2 regions of the Amycolatopsis sp. NPDC049252 genome follow, and region 2 is predicted to be linked to the other one. Evidence: riboswitches for the same ligand, from Rfam matches in the RefSeq annotation. Region 2 holds a riboswitch; the other holds the start of a gene.
What was found. Region 2 has a riboswitch for thiamine pyrophosphate ahead of thiO (glycine oxidase ThiO). Riboswitches for the same ligand answer to the same signal wherever they lie in the genome.

Region 1: it holds a riboswitch for thiamine pyrophosphate, as region 2 does, so the genes downstream of both, ACGFMK_RS25495 (thiamine ABC transporter substrate binding subunit) here and thiO (glycine oxidase ThiO) in region 2, are expected to answer to the same signal.

What each region holds. Positions count from the first base shown of each region.
Region 1 covers NZ_JBICSQ010000025.1:82,643-86,713, forward strand. Annotated here, with positions in the region: gene ACGFMK_RS25465 (ArsR family transcriptional regulator) at 1-199, shown strand, start outside; gene ACGFMK_RS25470 (hypothetical protein) at 196-663, shown strand; gene ACGFMK_RS25475 (hypothetical protein) at 705-1,043, shown strand; gene ACGFMK_RS25480 (DUF1330 domain-containing protein) at 1,040-1,333, shown strand; gene ACGFMK_RS25485 (winged helix-turn-helix transcriptional regulator) at 1,341-1,709, shown strand; gene ACGFMK_RS25490 (4a-hydroxytetrahydrobiopterin dehydratase) at 2,120-2,404, opposite strand; TPP riboswitch at 2,437-2,546, shown strand; gene ACGFMK_RS25495 (thiamine ABC transporter substrate binding subunit) at 2,568-3,617, shown strand; gene ACGFMK_RS25500 (ABC transporter permease) at 3,728-4,071, shown strand, end outside.
Region 2 covers NZ_JBICSQ010000001.1:416,359-420,429, forward strand. Annotated here, with positions in the region: gene ACGFMK_RS02070 (MarR family transcriptional regulator) at 1-57, opposite strand, end outside; gene ACGFMK_RS02075 (thiazole synthase) at 155-913, opposite strand; gene thiS (sulfur carrier protein ThiS) at 915-1,115, opposite strand; gene thiO (glycine oxidase ThiO) at 1,115-2,191, opposite strand; TPP riboswitch at 2,185-2,291, opposite strand; gene thiE (thiamine phosphate synthase) at 2,389-3,048, shown strand; gene ACGFMK_RS02095 (OmpA family protein) at 3,229-4,071, shown strand, end outside.

The DNA.
Region 1 (4,071 bases), on a different contig from region 2:
CGACGTCGACGTCCTCGTGGTCGGCTCGCCGGATCCGGACGCGCTCTTCGACTCGGCCGAACGGGTTTCCCGGCGGCTGGGGCGCGAGGTCAACGTCCACCGGGTGTCGCCCGAGTCGTGGGCCGCGAGCACCACCGATCCGTTCCTCACCAGCGTGCGCGAGCGTCCACTGGTGAAACTCAGCCAGGAGGCTCGATGACCCGGTGGAACCAAGGCCGCGAACGGATCGACGCGTTCATCGCGCGCGGCGCCATCGAGCACGTCCCGGCGTCGCGGGAGGCCGCCGAGGCCGAGCTCGTCCGGGCCCGGACGCACCTCGCTTCGGCGCGGCAGCTGCAGGAGACGGATCCGGAAGGCGCTTACACGCTGGCCTACGACAGCGCACGGCGTGCCCTGGCCGCCGTGCTGCAGAACCAGGGCCTGCGGGTGACGAGCCGGGGCGGGCACGTCACCGTCTACGAAGCGGTTCTCGCTCAGCTGGATCCGCCGCTGGGGCCGGTTTTGCGGCCCTTCAACCGGATGCGGGCCCGGCGCAACGAAGTCGCCTACCGGTCGTCGGAGGCGCCCGCGGTGACCGTGGAGGACGTGACCTCCGACGTCGTGAAGGTCGAGGCCCTCATCGAGGTCGCCGAAAAGGCGATCCCGAACATGTCACGCTATTGACCGCCGAACGCCGGGCGCTCACTCCGCGCGAGAGAGCGGTCTTGGACCTGTTGCTGGGCAAGGACTTTCCCGGCGCGGCGGAGCTTCGCATCCAGGCGCACACGGCCCGGGTGACCGGCCGCTGTGCCTGCGGGTGTCCCACGATCGACCTGGCGGTGGACGAAACAGCACCCGTCGCCGGCATCGAGGACCGGGTCGCGGTGGAGGTCGACGTCGCGGACGGCGGGCTCATCGTGTTCGCCGACGAAGGGCGCCTGTCCGGGCTCGAATACTGGAGCGTGGGCGACGAGACCCCGGCCGAGTTCCCGCCGCCCGAGGACATCCGGGTAGTGACGGCACCACGTGAGGGACCCGGCGTTCTGCCACCCTCGGAGTCGTGAGCGTCTACGTCATCTCCGAGGTCGAAATCCTCGACGAAGTGCACGGACAGCGGTACCGCGAACTCGCCCAGGAATCGATCGCCCGGTACGACGGGCGCTACGTCGTCCGGGGCGCGGCGCCCGCGGTCCTCGAAGGCACTTTCGACGAACGCCAGCGTGTGGTCGTCGTCGAGTTCCCCGACCGGAAGACCGCCGAACGCTGGTACGCCTCCGCCGAGTACGCCGAGGCACTGGAGCTCAGTAAGACCGCGCTGCGGCGGCGGTTGCTGCTCGTCGACGGCGTGGCCTAACGTCGGCTTGGTGGAGCCGCTGACCGCTGATCTCTTCGCGCCGCAATGCCCGTCCGCCGAAACGCCGTTCCGGATCGGGGACAAGTGGGGCGGGATGGTGGTCATCTGCCTGAAGGACGGGCCACGCCGCTTCTCCGAGCTGCGGGTGCCGCTTCGAAACGTCAGTCCGAAGGTGCTCACCGAGACGCTGCGGTCCCTGGAGCGCGACGGGATGATCACCCGCAAGTCCTACGACGAGAACCCGCCGCGCGTCGAGTACGCGCTGACCGACCTGGGCCGGACGCTGTTCGAGCCCATGGAACGCTGCCGCGAATGGGCCGAGGAGTACCTGCCGAGCCTGCTCGAAGCCCGGCAGGCCTACGACCGGGCGGACTAGCCGAGGAGGCCCATCAGCGCGATCGCGATCAGGACGACCGCGGGCGCGAGGGCGTTGATCCAGGCGCGCTGGGTGGCGGTCAGGGCGGCGGTGGCGGGGGTGCTGTTCATGGCGATTTCCCTACGGGCGGGCCGATGCTTCCGCGGGTTCAGCGCGTTGACCATGCCGAGTGTTAACAGCTGTGACGAAGCTCACCCGATCATGCTGCTGACCAGCGGAAACGGCACTCAGCCGTCCGAGTGACGGTGGCTGCGGACGGTGAACCAGAGCACCCCGCCGGCCGCCGCCACCATCGTCGCGAATGCCACTGTGCCGACCACGATCGCCTGCGTCATTTCTGCCTCTCGAGTCCGAAGTCCTTTACCGAGAGACGCCGAACGCGGGCTTTCGTGCACTCAGAGTAGCCGGGATCACAGTCCGTCGAGGGTCTCGTTGATCTGCTTGGCCAGCGCGAAGTCCTTCTCCGTCAGGCCACCGGCCGAATGCGTGCTGAGGTGGAAGGTCAGCGTGCGCCAGCGGATGTCGATGTCCGGGTGGTGGTCGGCGGCCTCGGCCAGCACCGCGACGCGGTCCACCACCTCGATCGCCTTCGGGAAGCTCGGGAGCTCCACCTCGCGCCGGATGACCTTGCCCGTGCGGACCCAGCCGTGGAGCAGGGCCCGGTCGGCTTCGTCGTCGCTCAAGATTTCCGTCATGCCTCCATCGTCCAACGTCCTGGACTACGCTGCACGGTTGCCACGGGAGTCCGGTGAGCCGGGCTGAGAGGCGGGGTGACCCGCGACCGTTAGCACCTGATCCCGGATCATGCCGGCGAAGGGAGGGCTTTCCCTCCTCGTCCGGCGAAGTGCAGGAGGGTAGATGAAACGCAGTGCTGTTCGCGCCGCGACGGCCATCACCGTCGTCGGCGTCGTCACAGCGGCGTGCTCGCTGTCGGACGGTTCCGGTGACGCGAAGCAGACGCCCACCGTCACCCTCGTGACGCACGACTCCTTCCTGGCGCCGCAGGAGGTGCTCGACGCCTTCCAGCAGCAGTCGGGCATCAAGATCTCCGTGCTCAAGCAGGGCGACGCCGGTTCGCTGACCAACAAGCTCGTGCTGACCAAGGCGAACCCGGTCGGCGACGTCGCGTACGGCGTCGACTCGACCTTCGCCTCGCGTGCGCTCGCCGAGGGCGTCTTCGAGCCCTACACCAGCCCGGAGGCCGACCGCGGGCCGCAGCGCTACGCCGTCGACCCGGAGCACCGGCTGTCCGCGGTCGACGTCGGTGACGTCTGCGTCAACGTCGACACGAACTACTTCACCGCCAAGGGGATCCCGGCGCCGGAGTCGTACGACGACCTGGCCGACCCGAAGTACAAGGACCTGCTGGTCGCCGAGGACCCGGCGACGGCGTCACCCGGGCTCGCTTTCCTGCTCGGCACGGTGGCCAAGTACGGCGAAGCCGGCTGGAAGGACTACTGGACTAAGCTGAAGGCCAACGGGCTCAAGGTGGTCAGCGGCTGGGAAGAGGCCTACACGAAGGACTTCTCGGGCTCGTCCGGCAAGGGGCCGCGGCCGATCGTCGTGTCGTACGCGTCGTCGCCGGCCGCCGAGGTCGGTGACGACGGGAAGCCACGGACGAAGGCGCTGCTCGACACCTGCTACCGACAGGTCGAGTACGCCGGGGTGCTGGCCGGCGGCAAGCAGGAGGAGAACGCGCGCAAGGTCGTCGACTTCCTGCTCTCGCAGCAGTTCCAGGCGACCGTGGCGGCCAACATGTACGTCTACCCGACGCGCCAGGGGGTCGACCTGCCGGCGGGCTGGGCGCAGGTCGCGCCGCTGCCGCAGAAACCGCAGGCGCTGACCCCGGACCAGGTGCAGGCCGGGCGTGAGAAGTGGATCGGCGAATGGCGCACGCTCGTGCAGTGACATCCGGGCCTCCGCCCCGGTCCGGGGGCTCCGCCACCCGGAGCCCCCGAAAAGCAGCAGTCGTAACCCCACCTCGGACGGCTCGCGGCCTCGGCCTGGCATTGCTCGGCGTGGCGCCGATCGGTTTCCTGGTGGTGTTCTTCGCCTGGCCGGTGCTGGCGATCATCGGCCGCGGGTTCGCCGCGGGCGGGCTCGACATCGTGCTGGGCGAGGCGCAGACGTGGCAGCTGGCCGCCTTCACGGTGGCCACCGCGGCCGGCTCGACGGTCGTCGCGGTGCTGGCCGGGCTGCCGGTGGCGTTCCTGCTGGCGCGGGTGAAATTGCCGGGCGTCGGCCTGGTCCGGACGCTCGTGCTGGTGCCGTTCGTGCTGCCGACCGTCGTGGTCGGGCTGGCGTTCCGCGCGCTGTGGCCGGACGGCGGGGTGCTGCCGATCGTGCTGGCCAACGCGTTCTT
Region 2 (4,071 bases):
CAGCCTGCCCACCGCGAGGTACAACCTGCCCGAGGTGTCCTGGACCGATGTGGTCACGGCTGGCTCCTTCTGCCTCACCCGTGCGCGGGTGCGCCGGAAAGTTCGGTCCACTTTACGGGTTCCCGGTGCGGGTTCGGTGTTAAGGCGCCGGCGGTCAGCGCGGCGGGCTCGACGCCTGGGCCCAGAAGCGCTGCGGCACCCGCCCGGCGCCGCGGGCCAGGCGTCCGGCGACGACGGCCGAGCGCATCGCCGCGGCCATCCGTTCGGGATCACTGGCCCGGGTGACGGCCGTGGACAGCAGGACGGCGTCGCAGCCCAGCTCCATCGCCAGCGTGGCGTCCGACGCGGTGCCGATTCCGGCGTCGAGGATCACCGGCACACCCGCTCGCGAAACGATCAGCTCGATGTTGTGCGGATTACGGATCCCGAGGCCGGTGCCGATCGGCGCACCCAGCGGCATCACGGCCGCGCAGCCGGCCTCCTCCAGGCGCAGCGCGAGCACCGGGTCGTCGTTCGTGTAAACGAACACGGTGAAGCCGTCGGCGGCCAGCTGCTCGGCCGCGTCCAGGGTTTCGACGGGGTCCGGGAGCAGCGTCCGGTCGTCCGCGTGCACCTCGAGCTTGATGAGATCGGTATCAAGCGCCTCGCGCGCCAAGCGCGCCGTGAGCACCGCTTCGGCCGCCGTACGGCAGCCCGCGGTGTTCGGCAGCAGCTGGATCCCGAGCCTTTTCAAGAGTTCGAGCACGCCGGAGCCGCCTTCGGCGTCGGCGCGTCGCATCGCGACGGTGGTCAGTTCGGTGCCGGACGCGACCAGCGCGCGTTCGAGCACGGCGAGGTTCGCCGCGCCGCCGGTGCCGATGATCAGCCGTGACGACAGCTTGTGCGTGCCGATGACGAGCGGTGCTTCGTCCACTTCAGCCTCCCTGGACGGCGGTGAGCACGTCGAACGCCGCGCCCTTGGGCACGGCGGTGGTGGCCCAGTCGCCCCGGCGGACGACGACGCCGTCGACCGCGACGGCGATCCCGGGCCGCTGTCCGCCGGCGGCGTCGAGGACGTCGGCCACGGTGGCGTCGTCCGGGAACTCCGTCCACCGGCCGTTGAGCTTGATCTCCATCACACGTGCTCCTTCCGGGACAGGCGGGCGGGCGAAGCCGCTTCGACGCCTTCGGGCGGCTTCTCCCCCGCGAGCCAGGCGACCACGGCGTCCGCGGTCACCGGGGCCAGCAACAGGCCGTTGCGGTGGTGCCCGGTCGCGGCGTAGACGCCGTCGTCCAGGACACCGAGGTACGGCAGCGCGTCGCGGCTGCCGGCGCGCAGGCCGGCGGCCGTCTCGGCCAGCTCGTACTCGGTGATCGCCGGGAAGACGCGCTCGGCGCCCTCGATCAGCTCACGGACACCGCGCGCGGTGACGGCCTGGTCGAAGCCCGCTTCGTACTGCGTCGCGCCGAGGACGAGCTCCTGGTCGCCGCGCGGGACCAGGTAGATCGGCCGGCCTTCGACCACGGCCCGGACGGTGCGGGTCGGCGGCGGCAGGCAGCCGCGGCGGGGCTTGAGGCGGAGGATCTCGCCCTTGAGCGGGCGGACGGCGTCGGCGAGCTGCGGGTGGAGCCGTCCGGTCCAGGCGCCGGCGGCGAGCACGACGGCGTCGGCGTCCGGGATCGTTCCGACGCGTTCGCGGACGAACCGGACCTGGTGGTTGACGCACGCCGCGTACAGCGCGTTGAGCAGTTTCCGGTTGTCCACGGCCAGGTCGCCGGGCACGTGGAGTCCACTTCGGACGGAACCGACGCCGGGCTCGAGCCGCTTGGTCTCGCGTCCGGTCAGGCGTTCGGCCGCGCGGCCGAGGGAGTGCAGGTAGCCGGCGAGGATGTCGAGGTGACCGGCGTCGGCGCTGTCGAAGGCGACGACCAGCGTCCCGTGCTCGGCCAGGCCCGGGTCGACGCCCTCGTCGACGAGGTCGCGCGCGAAAGCGGGCCAGCGGCGCAGCGACTCTTCGCCGAGGGCGAGGACGTCCTCCTCACCCGGCCAGGCTTCGGTCACCGGGGCGAGCATGCCGCCGGCCAGCCAGGACGCACCGCCGCGCACGGGTTCGGGGTCGTAGACGGTGACCGCGTGGCCTTGCGTGGCCGCCCGCCACGCCGCGGACAGGCCGATCACGCCGGCACCGACCACGGCCAAGGTGTTCGTCATGGGATCACGCTCCCTGCGCCGGCATGACCCGGATCAGGTTCCACGGTCGGAGCGGCAGCTCCCTCTCAGCCCGTTGCCTCGGGCTCCCGTGCGGACCCGTTCACCCTACTGTGCCGTTCGTTGCCAGTCCAACCACGGTCACGCCGGATGGCTTTCGTGGCAACGGCGCTTTTGGCCGGCCGGGTACGGTCGCCGCTATGCCCGCCCTCTCCGGTGACAAGATCCGCGCCCGCCTCGACACCGCGCGCCTGTACCTGTGCACGGACGCCCGAACGACCCGCGGCGACCTGGCGTCGTTCGCCGACGCGGCCCTGTCCGGCGGCGTCGACATCATTCAGCTGCGCGACAAAACGGGCGCCCTGGAAGCCGCGGGCGAGATCGCGGCCCTGGAGGTGCTGGCGGAAGCGTGCGCCCGCCACGGAGCACTGCTCTCGGTGAACGACCGAGCGGACGTGGCCCTGGCGGTCGGCGCGGACGTGCTGCACCTGGGCCAGGACGACATCCCGGTGCCCCTGGCCCGCCGGATCCTCGGCGACGAGGTGGTGATCGGCCGTTCGACGCACTCCGTCCCGCAGGCTTCGGCCGCGGCTGCCGAGCCGGGCGTGGACTACTTCTGCACAGGCCCCTGCTGGCCGACGCCGACCAAGCCGGGGCGTTCGGCACCGGGGCTGGACCTGGTCCGTTCGGTGGCCGCTGCCGCTCCGTCCCGGCCTTGGTTCGCCATCGGCGGCATCGACGTGCCGAGGTTGCCGGAGGTGCTGGCGGCCGGGGCGTCGAGGATCGTGGTGGTCCGGGCTATCACGGAGGCCGAGGATCCGGCTGCGGCGGCGCGGGAACTGCGGTCCCACCTGATCTGAGAGAACAGGTTCGGTCGAACCCGCACATTTGTTACTGGTGAAATCAGATCTTCATCCCACCCGCTTCGGGTTTACCCGATCGGGCCATTTGTAGAAAGCACGGAGTAACGGCGTTCGGCCGAACACCGACCTCCGTGCGGAACCCCGAAGCAACGGCAACAGGGGCCGCACGGAGGATTCGTGAAAATCTACGACTACGAGACGGCCACCTCGCCGAAACGCTCGATCTCCAAGGGCGCTCGCATCATGGCGGTCTTCGCCGGCGCGGTGCTACTGTTCGTCGCGATCGTGGTCGTGCTGAACCAGGTCGCGGAGCCGGGCAAGAACACGGATCTGGTGTGGCTGGCGGAAAAGACCACCCATTCCCCCGGCGCCCTGCCGCGCGCGTTGCGCGATCGCCTTCGCCAGGCCGGTAAGGACGGCGGCGCCAAACTCACCGCCTATGCCGTCGGCGAGCAGGCGGTTAACGTCGCGAACGACATCGGGCTGGACCTCGACCGCGGGAACGGAAAGGTCGACGACGGCCGGCAGCAGGCGTCCAATGTCGACAAGATCGTCAAGGACATCGCCGGACGCATGGGGAAAGCCGCGGTCAGTCCGACGGGCTTTTCCTTGTACGCCGCGTTGCACGCCGCCGCGGACGAGGCCGCGCGGACCGGGCAGGCCGAGGTCTGGCTGACGAGCACAGTGCTGACCGGCTCCCTCGATCCGCTCACGATCTCGTCGCTGAGTGCCGGCGCGGATCCCGAGCAGGCCGTCGACGAAGTGCTGAAGACCCCGCTGAAAGATCTGGATCTGCAGGGGGTCGATTTACACATCGTCCTTTTGACCCCGGTGGGCGCGGAACAGCGGCCGCTCGATCCGCGATCCGAATCTTGGCGCGAAAAGTTCACCACCACCCTCGCCGATCACCTCGGCGCGCAAATCGCCGACCCGATCCACGACAACGGAACGACCGGCGCCTGGCCGAACGCCTCGGTGGTCCCGCCGATCATCCCGTTCACGCCCCCACCGCCGCCGGTC